3 regions of the Aeromonas enterica genome follow, and region 3 is predicted to be linked to each of the others. Evidence: predicted binding sites of a transcription regulator. Region 3 holds the regulator's gene; each other region holds the start of a gene.

Region 1 (5,741 bases), on a different contig from region 3:
TACACGGTCGATACCCACACCCACACCGTCGCCAGCACCCACGCCTACAGCACCATTCACGACTACCTGCCCATCGCCAAGGCAAAGGGGATCAAGCTGTTCGCCACCACGGATCATGGCCCCGACATGGCGGACGCCCCCCACTTCTGGCACTTCGTCAATCTGCACGTGTTGCCACGGGTGGTCGACGGGGTCGGCATCCTGCGCGGCATCGAAGCCAACATCAAGAACATCGATGGCGAGATCGACTTCCCCGAACGCTACGAATCGCGGCTCGACATGATCATGGCAGGCTTTCACGAGCCGGTGTTCCCCCCCTGCGATCAGGCCACCCACACCCAGGCCATGATCAACGCCATCAAGAGCGGCCGGGTCGACATGATAAGCCACCCCGGCAATCCCGCCTTCCCCATCGATATCCAGGCCGTGGTCAAGGCGGCGACAGAGTATCGGGTAGCGCTGGAGCTCAACAACTCCTCCTTCAGCCACTCCCGCCCGGGCAGTGAAGGCAACTGCCGCGCCATCGTCGAGGCAGCGCGGGACATGGGTGCCTACCTCACCTTCGGTTCCGACTCCCACGTGGCCTTCAGCCTCGGGGATTTCGAGCACTGCCACCGACTGGTCACCGAGGCCGACTTCCCGGCAGAGCGGATCCTGGCGCGTTCCCCCCGTGCGCTGCTCGATTTTCTCGAAAGCCGTGGCCGGGCCCATATTCCGGAGTTCGCCGACCTCTGACATTGGCCGTAACTCCATGAGCCCACTCATAAAACTGAGTACAGCTCATTGACTTGCCCCGCTGTTTTCGGGAATCTAGTGGCACGCCGGTATAGCTCAGTTGGTAGAGCAGCGCATTCGTAATGCGAAGGTCAGGAGTTCGATCCCCCTTATCGGCACCATATAAAACAAAGGGTTAGCTTCTTGGTGAAGCTAGCCATTTGTGCTTTTTGGCTTGGGGTACCACGTGGGGTACCACATCTAGCAAACGGTAGGCACATTACTGTATCCACTTACCTGGCCACCGGCAGGTCCTCCCAGCGTGTGGTGTAACAGGGGCTCAGGTGCTCTTGTCGCATCATCCACTCAGGCGACCCCGAGCCTTGGCTGGCAAAGCCTACCCGCCCCAATCCCTTGGCTTTGATCTGGTCCATCACTGCCATCAGCGCATCCGATTGAGCGGAAGACGGAGCAAACAGATCGGCCTGTTGTTGCCCCTTGGGGGTGAACTCACTCAGCATGACGCCCCCCTTCTGATAGCGGTAACCATCGCGCCAAATCTGCGGTAGCAGCACGTTCACTTGCTGCAGCAACAACCGGGTGTCATCGCTAGGGCAAACTAGCCGAACGCCAGCCTGCTCACTGTAGTAAGGCCCTCGCTCATCAAAGGGGCTGGTCCGCACGAACAGGTGCACCCGCTGGCAACACATCCCCTCGGCCCGCAGCTTCTCGGCTGCGCGAGCCATAAAGCCTGACAACGCTTGGGCCATTTCCCCACGGTCAGTCACGCGCTCCCCAAAGGAACGGCTCGAGAGGATCTGCTGCTTCGCTGCCGGTTCAACGGTCAGCTCTGCGCAAGGCAGGCCACGCAGCTCCTGTACGATCCGCTCGACCACCACGCCGTATTGGGCGCGTAACCCTTTGGCATCGCTAGCCACCAAATCCGCAACGGTGTTGATGCCTTGTGCCACCAACTTGGCCCCCAAGCGCCGCCCTATGCCCCACACCTCATCCACCGGGGTGATAGCCATCAGCCGGGCGCGGCGCGGCTCGTCACGCAAGTCCACTACGCCGCCTGTGGCAGGCCACTTCTTGGCAGCATAGTTGGCCAGCTTGGCAAGGGTTTTGGTGGGGCCAATCCCAACCCCTACTGTTAGGCCGGTCCACTGCCACACTCGCTGCCGGATCTGTTGCCCATAGGCTGTCAGGTCCCCGGCAAACGACTCTGACAGAGACAGGAATGCTTCATCGATGGAGTAGACCTCCAGCTCGGGGGACATGGTCTCCAACGTGCTCATCACCCGGCCAGACATATCGCCATAGAACGCGTAGTTGGAGCTGAACGCCACACCGCCATTGGCCTCGAACTGCTCGCGGATCTTGAAGTAGGGCCCGGCCATCTTGATGCCCATCGCCTTGGCCTCGGGGCTGCGCGACACCACGCATCCATCGTTGTTGGAGAGCACCACGATTGGGCGGCCACGTAGCTCAGGGCGAAACAACCGCTCACAGCTGGCGTAGAAGTTGTTTACATCAACGAGCGCTATGGCCATCACGCTGCCTCAGATTGCCAATCACATGGGTGACCACCCCAAACAGCTCCAGGGAGAGGCTCATACAAGGGTCGATAGGTGCGAACGCCGGATTAGCTGGCAACAGCCGCAGCCTCGGTTTGAGCTGCAAGGTCTTGACCGTGAAGCCGCCGTCAAGCAGTGCAATTACCACATCACGATGGCGCGGGGTCAGGCTCTTATCGACCACCAGCAAGTCACCGGGAAAGATGCCGACCCCGGTCATGCTCTCCCCCTCGGCACGCAGATAGAAGGTTGCTGCAGGGTGCGACACGCAGTGGGTGTTGAGGTCCAACTTTCCTTCCAGATAGTCGCTGGCTGGGCTGGGAAAGCCACAAGAGGCGCGATGCAAGAACAGCGGGATGGTCACTTCGGCGGGTGATGGGTCTGGGGTTAACAGCTTCATGGCAACAACACCTGTATTTATATACAGCCATTATAGCGCACCACCTTTGAACCAGCGCAAGTCCCGCATGCCAGTGATGGCGTACCATGGCGCCAATAGATAACAAAGAGGTCAGTATGAGTCACAATCTGTGTGTCCTACCGAAAGAGCAGCAAGAACGGGTCGAAGTCGAGAAGGCCGCCGCATATGCGGTATGGAAGGAGCGCAATGGTCACTTGGCCAGCGCAGAAAGCGAAGCGAGCCAACATCAAGGTGAACTGGGCCGCTACTTCCTCGAACAAGTAGCTCGCTACAAAAAGCGCACCTGACCTGACACTCGAAACAACGAGGAAGGCTCGCGCCTCCCCCACTCAACACCACACCTCACACAAGCTCTCAGCCTGCGCCAGCACCAGCTGGGCAGCCTCTTCCTGTTGGTCTGGCGGATACTTGTACTTGCGCAGGATGCGTTTGACCAACAGACGTAACCGGGCCCTGACGCTCTCTCGGCTACTCCAGTCAACGGTCACGCTACGGCGCAGGCTGGCGGTCAGTTCATGGGCTATCTTGGCCAGTATCTCGTCCCCCAGTTCACGTACCGATGCCTCATTGTTGGCAAGGGCATCATAGAAGGCGAGTTCGTCATCGTTGAGGCCCAAGGCCTGCCCCCGCTTGCTCACAGCGGCAAACTTCTTGGCCATGTCGATCAGTTCCTCGATGACCTGCGCAGTCTCGATGGAGCGGTTCTGATAGCGCTGGATGACCTTGGTCAGCATCTCCGAGAACTTCTTTTCCTGGGAGAGGTTGGTCGCGAACTTCGCCTTGATCTCCCCCTCCAGCAACCGCTCAAGCAGCTCCACGGCGAGATTGCGCTCCGGCAAGTTGCGTACCTCAGCCAGAAACTCATCATCTAGCAGACCGATGTTGGGCTTGTCGAGGCCGACCGCTTCAAACACATCGACCACATCGCCCGATACCACGGCATTGCCGATGATCTGGCGAATGGCCAAGTCGCGCTCTTCGTCCGTTTTCTTCTTCTGGGTGACCTCTTTTTTGGTCAGCATCACCTTGACCGCTTGCAAGAAGGCCACCTCCTCCCGCACTGCCTTGGCCTCATCAAGGGTGCAGCAGAGGGTGAATGCCTTGCTCATCGCCAGCGCGTTGTCGGCAAAGCGCTTCTTGCCATCTTCAAGACCAAGGATGAAGTTGGCGGCCCCGGCCAGCAGCTTGTGCCCACCCGTGAGGTAGTCGCTGTAATCGAAGCCATGCAACATAGAGCGCAGTACATCCAGCTTCTCCTCCAATACCGCGTAGGCCTCATGGGCATCGACCGTAGGACGGCCACGGCCACGGCTGGCGGTGTACTCCTTGATGGCGCTCTTGAGCTCGTTGGCAATACCGATGTAATCGACCACCAACCCACCTTGTTTGTCCTTGAACACCCGGTTTACCCGCGCAATGGCCTGCATCAGGTTGTGGCCCTTCATCGGCTTGTCCACATAAAGGGTATGTACGCAGGGCGCGTCGAAGCCGGTAAGCCACATGTCTCGCACGATGACCAACTTGAGCGGGTCACTCGGGTCTTTGAACCGCTTCTCCAACCGTTTCTTCACTTGGGTAGCATGGATGTGGGGCCGCAGTAATGCCTTGTCAGAAGCGCTGCCGGTCATCACGATCTTGATGGCCCCCTTGTCGGGGTCCGGGTCATGCCAGTCGGGGCGAAGAGCAACGATGGCATCATACAAGTGCACACAGATCTCGCGGCTCATGGCGACCACCATGGCCTTGCCATGTTGCGCCTGATTGCGCTCTTCGAAGTGGGCCACCAGATCGGCGGCAACCCGCTCTATTCTCGGCTTGCTGCCAACCACCTTCTCCAAGGCGGCCCACCGTGACTTAAGCTTGGCCTGCTCACTCTCTTCCTCATCCTCGGCCAGCTCATCCACTTCGTCGTCGATGTGAGGAAGCTCTTCGTTATTAAGCGATAACTTGGCCAGGCGTGACTCGTAGTAGATGGCAACCGTAGCACCATCATCCTTGGCCTGCTGCATATCGTAGACGTGGATGTAGTCGCCAAAGACGGCGCGGGTATCGCGGTCTTCCGCCGATACGGGCGTACCGGTAAAGGCCACGAACGTCGCGTTGGGCAGCGCGTCGCGCAAGTGCTGGGCATACCCGACCTGATAGCGCGCAGACCCTTCTGCGATCTTACCTGGCGCTTTGAGCGAGGCGCTGAAGCCGTACTGGGTACGATGTGCTTCATCCGCGATGACCACGATGTTGGCGCGGTCGCTGAGCACTGGGAACGTGTCCTCATCCTCGCCGGGCATGAACTTCTGGATGGTCGTGAACACGATGCCACCGGAAGGCCTGTTGCCAAGCTTGTCACGCAAGTCACCTCGCGTACTCACTTGCACCGGCTGCTCGCGCAGCAGATCTTGCGAGAGTGAGAAGACCCCGAACAGCTGGCCATCAAGGTCATTTCGGTCAGTGATGACGACAATGGTCGGGTTCTCCATCGCGGCGTCTCGCATCACCCGCGCCGCAAAGCAGGTCATGGTGATGCTCTTGCCACTGCCCTGGGTATGCCACACCACCCCGCCCTTGTGGCTGCCGTCTGGACGCGATGCGAGCACCACCTGCTCAATGGCCGCCCTGACTGCATGGAACTGATGGTAACCGGCGATCTTCTTGACCAACCTGCCATCGTCTTCAAACAGCACGAAGAAGCGCAGGTAATCGAGCAACATGGCCGGGGTCAAAATGCCGCGCACCATGGTCTCCAGCTCGCCAAACTCGCCGTAGGGGTCGAGGTTGACCCCATCCACAGTGCGCCATTGCATAAAGCGTTCGGCATCCGCAGAGAGCGACCCCATCCGCGCCTCGCTGCCATCGGAGGCAATCATGATCTCGTTGTACTGGAACAGGTCGGGGATCTGCTCCTTGTAGGTTTGCAGTTGGTCGAATGCCTTCCAGATGTCGGCATGCACATCGGCCGGGTTCTTGAGCTCCAGCACCACCAGCGGCAACCCGTTGACGAAGAGGATAATGTCTGGCCGTCGGGTGTGCTT
Region 2 (5,741 bases), on a different contig from region 3:
GGTGACCGCAGGTGACGTGACAATCAGCATCAACGGCGACCCGACCAAGGCTGTGACCAGCCCGGCGGGTGGCAAGCTGCTCGGCGTCTTGGCCGGCAGCGGTATCTTCGTCTCCTCCGCCTGTGGCGGCGGCGGCTCCTGTGGTCAGTGCAAGGTGCGGGTGAAGGCCGGCGGCGGCGACATCCTGCCGACCGAGCTAGATCACATCAGCAAGGGCGAGGCCCGTCACGGCGAGCGTCTGGCCTGCCAGGTCACCGTTCGTGGCGACATGGACATCGAGCTGCCGGAAGAGATCTTCGGGGTGAAGAAGTGGGACTGTACCGTTATCTCCAACGATAACAAAGCCACCTTCATCAAGGAGCTCAAGCTGCAGATCCCGGATGGTGAGAGCGTCCCGTTCCGCGCCGGTGGTTATATCCAGATCGAAGCCCCTGCCCACCACGTGCAGTACAAGGACTTCGATATCCCCGAGGAGTATCGCGGGGACTGGGATCGCTTCAAGATCTTCGAACTGGAGTCCAAGGTCAACGAGCCGATCATTCGTGCTTATTCCATGGCCAACTATCCGGAAGAGTTCGGCATCATCATGCTGAACGTGCGGATCGCGACCCCGCCGCCCAGCAACTGGACTGCGCCTCCCGGCCAGATGTCCTCCTACATCTTCAGTCTCAAGGCTGGTGACAAGGTGACCATCTCGGGTCCGTTCGGCGAGTTCTTCGCCAAAGACACCGACGCCGAAATGGTGTTCATCGGTGGTGGTGCGGGTATGGCGCCGATGCGCTCCCATATCTTCGACCAGCTGCGTCGCCTGAAGACCCATCGCAAGATGAGCTTCTGGTATGGTGCCCGTTCCAAGCGCGAAATGTTCTATGTCGAAGACTTCGACATGCTGGCCGCCGAGAACGACAACTTCCAGTGGCACGTCGCCCTGTCCGATCCGCAGCCGGAAGACAACTGGGATGGCTACACAGGCTTCATCCACAACGTCTTGTTCGAGAATTACCTCAAGAACCACGAGGCGCCGGAAGATTGTGAATTCTACATGTGCGGGCCTCCCGTCATGAACGCTGCCGTCATCAACATGCTGAAAAACCTCGGTGTTGAAGACGAGAACATCCTGCTGGATGACTTTGGTGGTTAATCAATGCACAGTGTTGTAAAGACCTGGCTAGCCTTCGGGCTAGCCTTTTTCTTGACTGGGTGTGGTCAGGAAACGGTCCAATCCAAGCCGGAGATCCACATCACCGGCAGCACCATGGGTACCTACTACTCCATCAAGGTGGCGGATAACGTCATCACGGATCCGGCCAAGTTCCAGGCCGAGGTCGATGTCCTGCTGGAGCGGGTCAACGACCAGATGTCGACCTATCGTCCCGATTCCGAGCTGTCGCGTTTCAACCAGCACCGCAGCTCGACCCCCGTGGTGGTCTCCCGCGATACCGCGCGGGTGGTGACCGAGGCCATTCACCTTGGCCGTGAAAGCCGTGGGGCACTGGATGTCACCGTCGGCCCCCTGGTCAATCTGTGGGGCTTCGGGCCGGATGCCAGACCGACCAAGGTGCCGTCTGACGAGCTGATTACCCAGACTCGCCAGAAGACGGGTCTTGGCAATCTGCATGTGATCACCTCGGCTGATGCCGATACCCTGCAAAAAGATATTCCGGATCTCTACGTGGATCTCTCCGCCATTGCCAAGGGCTTTGGTGTGGACAAGGTTGCCGAATACCTGGAGTCCATGGGGTCTCGCAATTATCTGGTGGAGATCGGTGGTGAACTGCGGATCAATGGTGTCAACGGCAAGGGCCATCCCTGGCGCGTCGCCATCGAGAAGCCGACCGTCAATGCCGGCTCGGTGCAAGAAGTGATTATCCCGGGTGACAACGGGGTTGCCACCTCGGGTGAATATCGCAACTATTACGAGATGGACGGCAAGCGCTTCTCCCACACGATCGATCCCATGACGGGCAAGCCCATCCAGCATCGCATGGTGTCGGTGACAGTGATCCACCCCTCCTGCATGACGGCAGACGGCTTGGCGACCGTGTTTATGGTGCTCGGGCCCGAGAAGAGCCTGGCCTATGCCAAGGAGCGCGGGCTGGCTATTTTCGTGATCACCAAGACGGCCGATGGCTTTGAAGAGGCATATTCAGATGCCTTCAAACAGTATCTGGTTAGAAAGTAGGAGGCGGTAGCATGCAGATTTTCTTGATCACCTTCGGGGTGTTTCTGGCGGTAGTGGTGGCCATGGCCATAGGTTACATCTTCCAGAAGAAGACCATCTCAGGTTCCTGCGGTGGGTTGGGCACGATCGGCATAGAAAAAGAGTGCGATTGTCCGGAACCCTGTGACAACCGCAAGAAGAAGATGGCCAAGGAAGAGGCCCGTCGCAAAATGCTGATCGATAACCGGATCATATAAAAACGGACCTGAATCTCATTCGGGGTAATGCCGGATGGCAGGCGGGCTGACCTTGTGGTCAGCCCGTTTTTTGGCTCAAGGAGGCTCAGTAGTCGTATTGATGGCAGGCTTTCTTCTTGAACTCGGCCTTCCAGCGCGCCAGTTCTTCTCGCGTTCCCAGCTCGTCTCCCTGTTTGATAGCCTGCTCCAGTGCCGCTATGCGGTCATACAACCAGCTGCATTCGGCAGTCGGGTTGTCCTTGCTGCTGCCGGGCTGCGGCAGCAGGCAGAACCCCAGCGCTAATACCAGCCAGAGTGTTTTCATCTCGTCCTCCTTGACCCATGGGGTGGTGAATGGTGCCTTAAGAGTCTATGCCTGTTCGCCGTTTCATGCCGATGGCAGAAACGGCAGCACTGGGTTAGCATAGGCAAGTTACCTGTTTATCCGTACAGTGGTATGCGCAAAATCATTCACATCGACATGGACTGCTTCTACGCGGCGGTAGAGATGCGGGACAACCCGGCCCTGCGCGAGGTGCCACTGGCCATCGGCGGCTCGGCAGACAGGCGCGGCGTCATCTCGACCTGCAATTATGTGGCGCGCCGTTTCGGGGTGCGCTCCGCCATGCCGAGCGGCCTGGCCAAAAAGCTCTGCCCGCCGCTGGTGCTCATTCCTGGCCGGATGGCGCTCTACAAGGAGATCTCCCGCCAGCTGCGCGCCATCTTCCTGCGCTACACCGAGCTGGTGGAGCCGCTTTCCCTCGACGAAGCCTATCTCGACGTCACCGACAGCTCCTGCTGTGGCGGCAGTGCCACCCTGATGGCGGCCGAGATCCGCCAAGCCATAGTGAGCGAGCTCGGGCTGACCGCCTCGGCCGGGGTCGCGCCAAACAAGTTTCTGGCCAAGCTGGCCTCGGAGCAGCGCAAGCCAGACGGCCTGTTCGTGATAAGGCCCCAGGAGGTTGATGAGTTCGTGTGTCAGCTGCCGTTGGCCAAGTTGCCGGGGATTGGGCGCAAGACGGCCGATCGGCTGGAGTCCCAGGGGCTTTACTCCTGTGAGGATGCGAGAGTGCTCAGCCGCGAGGAGCTGATCGCCCGATTCGGCAAGTTGGGAGAGATGCTGACGGGGCGGATTTGGGGCCATGACGATCAGCCCGTGCAGGCGCAGCGGGTGCGCAAGACCATAGGCGTGGAGACAACCCTGGCCAGCGACGTGCTGGATGAGGCCGCCTGTTGGCAGGTGCTGAGCCGGCTCATTCCGGAGCTTGAGCAGCGCTTTGCCAAGGCTTGCCCGGCAGAGGCGCTGATGGGACAGGGGATCAAACTCAAGTTTGCCGATTTTCAGCAGACCACAGTCTATCGCCGTGGTGGCTATCAGCCCGAGCTGTTTCACGATCTGCTCCATGAGGGCTTGCTGCGGGCACAGGGCAAGCCGATCCGGCTGCTCGGGCTGGTGGTCGGTTTGCCCCGTGACGGGGAAGTTAACCAGCTCAGCCTGGATTTCGCTTGATAAGGTTAAGTTTTTGTTTCCAAACCCGATAAACTGATCACATCTGTATGAGCTAGGAATGGTGGCATGAGTTCTCTTTCTGTTCAGGGGCGCATTACCCTGATCGCCGGTTGTTGTTTGTTGGCCAGTGCCGGTGCTCTGGTCGCCTCTTCTCTCTATAGCGCCGCCCGGATGCAGGATCAGGTACTGACCTCCACCACGGAGGAGGCGCAGCGTTCGGCTGAAAACTGGATGAAGGCGATGGGAGCCGAGCAGGCGGCCAAGGTCACCAGCTATCTGGACGAGGCCTATTTTCGCACCACCCTGCTGGCGCAGGGGATCCTGTTTCAGCGCAAGAATGCGGCCGACAACTTCGGCTCCTCCGAGACGCTGCGTAGTGCCGTCAATCAACAACTGCACGATGCGGCGGCCTCCTCGGCCAATCTGCTCGGTGTCTATGCGGTGTTCGAGCCGGATCAGCTCGACGGGGAGGACAGCAACTACCATGGCTCCAGTGCGCTCGGCGCCAACGACAAGGGGCGCTTCTCCACCTATTGGGCCCGGGTCGACGGCAAGATAGAAGCTGAGGTGCAAAACGAATCCGTGCTGGCAGACGAGAGTCAGACGGCGGCCGGCGGAGTGGAAAACGAATGGTATCGCTGCAGCATCCGCAGCAAGGCGCTCTGTCTGCTCGAACCTTATCTCGACGATGTAGGGTCGCAGAAGGTGCTGATGACCTCGGTGACAGTCCCCCTGCTGGAGCAGGAGACCCTGCTTGGCATGGTCGGGGTCGATATCTCGCTGGCCACCTTGCAAAACCTGGTCAAGGAGATGGATCAGGCGCTCTACGACGGTCAAGGCAAGGTGCTGCTGGTCAGTCACGAAGGGCGCGCCGCCGGGGTGGATGGCTTTGACGTGACTCTGGGCAACCCGCTTGGTCAGCAATACCAGGCGCTGGCCGGTGATCTGACTGGCTGGCTTGGTCAGGGGCAGACCATGACCCGCTGGAGCCCGGACGGTTCTTTGCTGCAAACCTTCGTGCCGGTCAGGATGCGCGGCACGGCGCAGACATGGGGTATCTATATCGAGCTGCCTCGCAGCGTGGTGCTGGCCTCGGCCCGTCAGCTACAAGATGATCTCTCCAGCCAGGCCAATCGCAGCGTGGTCACCCAACTGGTGATAGGCGGCGTGATCTCGGCGATCGGGTTGCTCTGTATCTGGCTGATGGCCCATCAGATAGTGGCGCCCATCCGCGCCGTGGTGGCCCGCCTCAAGGACATCGCCACCGGGGAGGGGGACCTGACCCAGCGCATCGACTTGCATCGCGATGACGAGATAGGTGAGCTGGCCAAATGGTTCAACAGTTTCCTCAACAAGTTGCAATCCACCATCAGTCAGGTGATAGACACGGTCGCGGGCACCCGCGCCAGCGCAGAGCAGGCGGCTCAGGTTGCCGAGCGTACCAGTGCCGGCATGCAGGCCCAGTATCAGGAGGTGGATCTGGTGGCGACCGCGTTCGAGGAGCTCAGCGCCACCGCCCTGCAGGTAGCGGGCAATGCCAACTCGGCGGTGGCCGCGGCCAACCAGGCCGATACCTCGGCGCAGGAGGGCAAATATGTGGTTGCCGATACCCAGGAGGCGATGCGCAAGCTGATGGCGGTGATCAGCGATGCCAAGCCGGTGGTGGAGCGGCTCTCCGCCAACAGCGAGAACATCAACGACATCCTGGTGGTGATCCAGGGCATAGCCGAGCAGACCAACCTGCTGGCGCTGAACGCGGCCATCGAGGCGGCACGGGCCGGTGAGCAGGGCCGTGGTTTTGCCGTGGTGGCCGACGAGGTGCGCAATCTGGCAG
Region 3 (5,741 bases):
ATGATGCCCGCAACGCCAAGACTGGAGGCACCGGGCTCGGACTGGCCATCGCCTCGGAAGCAATCCAGCGCCACGGTGGCACCATACGCGCCAGCAGCAACCAGCCGGCCGGGCTGACCATCACCATCCGCCTGCCCATCGGCTGAGTCGCCTCTTTTCATCCACCCGGGCGCTGGGTATGCTGGCGCCCCTTTCGCCCCAATCTCGGCCTTCATCAGGATCCCGCCATGCTCGACATAGTACTCTACCAACCGGAAATCCCGCCCAACACGGGCAACATCATCCGTCTCTGCGCCAACACCGGCTACCGGCTGCACCTGATAGAACCGCTGGGTTTTGAGTGGGATGACAAGCGGGTGAAACGGGCCGGGCTCGATTATCACGAGTTTGCCGAGGTGAAGCGCTGGCCTGGCTATGACGCTTTTCTGGCCGAGGTGGCGCCCACGCGAGTATTTGCCTGCACCACCAAGGGAAGCACCGCCCACTCGGCCGTACAGTTTGCTCCCGGCGATGCCCTGCTGTTCGGCCCGGAGAGCCGCGGATTGCCGGCCGAAATCATCGAGAGCCTGCCATTCGAGCAGCGGTTGCGCATCCCCATGCTGCCCCAGAGCCGCAGCATGAACCTGGCCAATGCAGTAGCGGTATTCGTGTATGAGAGCTGGCGCCAACTAGGCTATCAAGGCTCGCTTTAAACCCTCAAGCACATGTGATGAGGGATCCCATCCGGCCCGCCCTCACGATCGGATCATACCAGCCGGACTATGACTCCAACCCTTGGGGTGAGTGCAGCAGGCGACCATCCCGTTCCAGTTGCCAACACAGCCACCCCAGCGTCAGACCCCGCCCCGCCATCAGTGCTCCCATGGCGGCCCACAAAGCGGCCACACCCCAACCCTGACAAAGCCACCAGATGGGGAAGAAGCCACACAGTACCGCCACCAGCATACTGTTGCGCATCTCGCGGGCCCGGGTCGCGCCGATGAAAACCCCATCCAGCAGGAAGCACCAGACCGCCAGCAACGGCATGACGATCAGCCAGGGCAGCTGGCGATTCGCCTCGGCGATCACCGCCGGAATGTCGGTGATATGGGCGATGAGCCGACTGCCGCCCGCCGCAAACAGCAGGCAGAACCCGATCGCGATGAGCAGCGCCCACCCCAGGTTCAACACTATGGCCTCGCGTAGCCCCTGCCGATCCCGCCGACCTATGGCACGGCCCACCATGGCCTCCACCGCATAGGCAAAGCCATCCAGCCCGTAGGAGATGAGCATCAGGAAGTTGAGCAACACCGCATTGGCGGCCACTGCCACGTCTCCCAGTCGCGCCCCTTGCAACGTCATGAAGGCGAAACAGAGTTGCAGGCAAAGGGAGCGGATGAAGATGTCCCGGTTCAGACTGAGCAATCTCAGCAAGGCCGGCCACTGACGCCAGCGCTGCCAGGCCCCCTGCCATACCTCGGGTGAAAGCCGGCGCAGATAGCGGTTCACCAGCCAGAGCCCAACGCCCAGGGCACTGTAATCTGCCAGTAGCGAAGCGGCGGCGACCCCCTTCACCTGCCAGCCCAGCCCCAGCACGAACCAGGTATCCAGCACCATATTGACCAGGTTGGTGAAGATCAGCAGCAGCATGGGACTGCGGGCATCCTGCATGCCCAGCAGCCAACCCATGATCACCAGATTGCAGAGCGCCGCCGGGGCGCTCCAGATCCGTACCGATACATATTCGCCAGCATAACCCTGCACCTCGGCGGAGCCGCCACTGAGAGCAATGAGCGAGGGCAGAAAGGGCAGCAACAGCAGCAACAGGGCCAGCCCCAGCCCCACGGCAAGGCCAAGCGCACGCGCCAGGGTGTCGAGCTGGCCGTGCGGGCTGCCGGCTCCATGAGCCTGGGCAGTCAATCCGGTGGTGGACATGCGCAGGAAACCCAGCAGCCAGAAGATAAGATTGATGAGGGTCGCCCCAACCGAGACGCCACCGAGAAACCAGGCCTGGCCGAGATGACCGATCACCCAGGTGTCCACCAGCCCCAGCAGGGGGGTGGTGATATTGGAGAACACCATGGGCAGAGCGAGTGCAAACACGGCGCTATGGCGCCGGCCGTCTTTCAACCAGGGCGGGATCACCATGGCAACAGACACGTGACCCGCATCACGCGCCGCCTTCCAGCTGCACAATTTTGGCGAAATCGGACACCAGGGTCGCCATGACTACGCGTGGTACCTGTCCCTGGCTCACCTGGGGGCGGAATACAGCCTCCAGCTTGCCGTCCGGGTTGATCAGCACGATGGAAGCTGAGTGATCGATCAGATACTCCTTTTTACCCTGATCGGCGATGGAGTAGATAAGACCAAGATTGCGCACAAACGGGAACAGCTTGTCATGGGGGCCGGTTGCCGCCTTGAACTCGGGATTGAAAAAGGCGGTATAAGTCTTGAGGCGGGCTGCGTCATCCCGCTGTGGATCCGCCGAAATGAATACGACTTGGCTGCTGGGCGCGATCGTCTTCAGCGCCGGATAGACAGAGCGCAGATCTGCCAGCGTGGTCGGGCAGATATCCGGGCAGAAGGTATAGCCAACAAACAAGAAGGTCCAGTGTCCCACCAGACTGGCAGGCACAAAGGGCTGACCATCCTCGTCGGTGAAGGCAAACGGATTGATGTCCCGCCCCGCCGGGTAGTAGTCAGCACGCTCGGGTAGAGAAGGCTGGTTCCAGTAGAATGCGGCCATCATGCCCCCGACCAGCAACAGGAACAGCAGGGGATAACGTGGTTTAACCATAAAAACAGACCCTTTCACTTCGACATGCCCGCAGATCGGGCCCGAATAGACGAGCCATTGTAACCTAGACACTCCCGGACCTGACTATCCCATGTGCCAGACGCCGGTTCGGCATCCGACATCGGTCAGAAGATGACGCAGTGGGCAGATCACCAGCAGACGACGCCACAAAACAGCAGCCCCACCGTCAGGGTGGGGCTGTCAGCAGCACGCGATGATATCAGGGTTGCAGCCTGCGTCGCTCATGGGAACGGCGAGCCAGTGTGTGTAGCGGTATGACGGGGGCCGTCCAGCAAGTCTCCGCCGGCCCCCTGTCATGATGACTGTGAAACAGACGGACCAGGCGAACTATCTTGTCCTTGGGACAACCCAGCCAGATGGTCCAGCAGGCGCCCTTGTGATGCACCCAGAGCGCGTAAAAACGGGTCATCCGGTTACCCTTGATGAAACGTGTGATGGAAGAAACGGGCGATGCCAGACCCGGATCCCATGGCGAGCTTGAAGCCATACCTGTCCTCCTTGACCAAGAGGTCACGCCGACCTGCATCGTCCACCACCGCCAGGGCGATCAAACCGATGACTGCCGCGAGTCGACTGCGCGAGTGTGCCTTACATTACCCGGCCGGTTGTTGCCGTCGGCGCCATGCTGACCACTCTCCCTTCTTATCCCGCGATATCGCCCCTCTCGGTGGTGAGTCGGCCAAACGCCATTGCTGGCCAGCGCACGTGAGGCTGTTGTCATGGATCCCAGCTGCCCTTGGGTGCCTTTCCCACCTGCGAAGGGGGAAAGCGCCTTGTCGAGCATCCGCGGGCAGTACAGCAAGTCCACTGCCTTACCAAATGATATATCTGAAATGAGTCACCTGCGGCCGTTCATCGCAGACAAAATGGCGGGTATCAGGATCTGATTGAAATCATGGGAAAAGGAATGCAGAAACGACACGGCCTCCCGCAGGAGGCCGTGTCGTGGTGAAGATGATTACATCCAGTCGGCGTTGCGGATCACGCCGACGGCCAGGCCCTCTATGGTGAGCTGCTGGCTGGAGAGATCCACCGCTATGGGCTCCAGATCTTCGTTTTCCGGCAGCAGCCACACCTGGCTGCCCTTGCGCTGGAAGCGCTTGACGGTGACATCCTCATCGAGGCGCGCTACCACCACCTGACCGTTGCGCACCTCCTGAGTCTTGTGTACCGCCAGCAGATCGCCATCCAGGATGCCGATGTTCTTCATGCTCATGCCCTGCACCCGCAGCAAAAAATCCGCCCGGGGGTGGAACAGAGCGGGATCTACCTGGTAGTGGCTCTCGATATGCTCCTGCGCCAGGATAGGTTCACCGGCCGCGACTTTGCCGATCAGGGGCAGACCGCTCTCTTCCAGCACCTCTTCCTCTTCGATCAACAGACGGATGCCGCGGGAGGTCCCTGGCATGATCTCGATGACCCCTTTCTTGGCCAGGGCCTTCAAATGTTCCTCGGCCGCATTGGCCGACTTGAAACCAAGCTTCTGGGCAATCTCGGCACGAGTCGGCGGCATACCGGTCTCGCTCATGTTCACCTTGATCAGCTCCAGCACTTCGGCCTGGCGGGGGGTAAGAGGTTTCATAGTATTGGCACCTGTCTTTTTATACAGCACACTGGCAGTATATACAGTGCTGTGGTCAAGGCAAGGCGCAGCTGACATTTGTCATTGCCCGGCGCTCATTTGCCGTTGTTTTGATCCGGCGCACTCGACTCATCGTACCTCTCGGCGACAAGCCGCCGGTGATTTGCTATGCTCACGCCGCATTTTTTCGGAGAGCAGACGCACATGTCCCTTGGACAGAAGATTTCCAGAGCCATCTTGCAATGGCCGGTCAGTGGCTTGGTCAATCACAAAAGCCTGCCGGAAAATCCCATCACCGAGCTCAAGCTGGATCCGGCAAGACCCATCGTCTACGCCCTGAAAACCAGCTCGATCACCGATCTGATGACACTGCAGCAGTGCTGCGAGGATCTCGGCCTGCCCGGCCCCTTCACGCCGCTGGAGCTGAACGGCCAGTTGCTGCCGCGCTATGTCTGTCTGGACCGTCCGCCTCCCCTGTTTGGCAAGCGCAGCAAACCGCTGCCCTTCCTGCAGGAGTTCCACCAGCTGCTGGATCTGCACAAGCAGGATCTGGCGCTGGACATCCAGGTGGTGCCCGTCACTCTGTTCTGGGGCCGCGCGCCCGGCCGGGAAGGCGAGGAAGCCTCCGGCTGGAACATCATCAGCAGCCTGGCACCGAACCGCCTCAAGAAGGCACTGATCGTAATCCTCAAGGGTCGCGAGAATCTGGTGCGCTTCTCCCCGCCGCTCTCCCTGCGTCACATGGCTGACAAGCACGGCACCGACGAGGCTATCGCCCACAAGCTGGCGCGGGTGGCACGCACCCACTTCAGCCGCCAGCAGCTGGCGGCCACCGGCCCGAAACTGCCAAACCGCAACCTGCTGTTCAGGCAGTTGCTCGATTCGAACGTAATCCAGCAGGCGATCGAGGAAGAGGCGCAGCGCGACGGCATCAGCCTGGAAAAGGCGCAGAAACGCGCCCACGGCTACATGGACGAGATCGCCTCCGACTTCTCCTACCGGTTGATCCGTCTTGGCGAGAGCTTCCTCGGCTGGCTATGGAACAAGCTCTACCGCGGCCTGTCGGTCAACGGCGCCGAGAAGGTGCGCCAGCTGGCACAGGAAGGGCACGAGATCGTCTATGTGCCCTGCCATCGCAGCCACATGGACTACCTGCTGCTCTCCTACGTCATCTACCACCAGGGGATGGTGCCGCCCCACATAGCGGCGGGCATCAACCTCAACTTCTGGCCGGCGGGCCCGCTCTTTCGTCACGGCGGCGCCTTCTTCATCCGCCGCACTTTCAAGGGCAACCCGCTCTACAGCACCGTCTTTCGCGAATACCTGAACCTGCTGTTTGCCAAGGGCTATTCGGTGGAG

What was found. The regulator LexA, encoded in region 3, represses DNA repair genes until DNA is damaged. The targets are predictions, from matches to a motif close to ANCTGTNTNNNNANACAGNT.
Region 1: a site for LexA is predicted at 2,701-2,720, ahead of umuD (translesion error-prone DNA polymerase V autoproteolytic subunit). Genes of this name have one in related genera too.
Region 2: a site for LexA is predicted at 2,833-2,852, ahead of dinB (DNA polymerase IV). Genes of this name have one in related genera too.

What each region holds. Positions count from the first base shown of each region.
Region 1 is NZ_JBSTYL010000012.1:55,709-61,449, reverse strand. It holds gene ACW5XD_RS13805 (PHP domain-containing protein) at 1-735, shown strand, start outside; tRNA gene ACW5XD_RS13800 (tRNA-Thr) at 821-896, shown strand; gene umuC (translesion error-prone DNA polymerase V subunit UmuC) at 1,008-2,267, opposite strand; gene umuD (translesion error-prone DNA polymerase V autoproteolytic subunit) at 2,248-2,691, opposite strand; gene ACW5XD_RS13785 (DUF3283 family protein) at 2,808-2,999, shown strand; gene ACW5XD_RS13780 (type I restriction endonuclease subunit R) at 3,042-5,741, opposite strand, start outside.
Region 2 is NZ_JBSTYL010000004.1:27,641-33,381, forward strand. It holds gene nqrF (NADH:ubiquinone reductase (Na(+)-transporting) subunit F) at 1-1,141, shown strand, start outside; gene ACW5XD_RS06040 (FAD:protein FMN transferase) at 1,145-2,182, shown strand; gene nqrM ((Na+)-NQR maturation NqrM) at 2,194-2,418, shown strand; gene ACW5XD_RS06050 (hypothetical protein) at 2,504-2,722, opposite strand; gene dinB (DNA polymerase IV) at 2,855-3,907, shown strand; gene ACW5XD_RS06060 (methyl-accepting chemotaxis protein) at 3,974-5,741, shown strand, end outside.
Region 3 is NZ_JBSTYL010000033.1:10,187-15,927, forward strand. It holds gene ACW5XD_RS21880 (ATP-binding protein) at 1-146, shown strand, start outside; gene trmL (tRNA (uridine(34)/cytosine(34)/5-carboxymethylaminomethyluridine(34)-2'-O)-methyltransferase TrmL) at 228-692, shown strand; gene ACW5XD_RS21890 (MATE family efflux transporter) at 760-2,127, opposite strand; gene ACW5XD_RS21895 (SCO family protein) at 2,150-2,779, opposite strand; gene ACW5XD_RS21900 (hypothetical protein) at 3,000-3,287, opposite strand; gene lexA (transcriptional repressor LexA) at 3,759-4,382, opposite strand; gene plsB (glycerol-3-phosphate 1-O-acyltransferase PlsB) at 4,587-5,741, shown strand, end outside.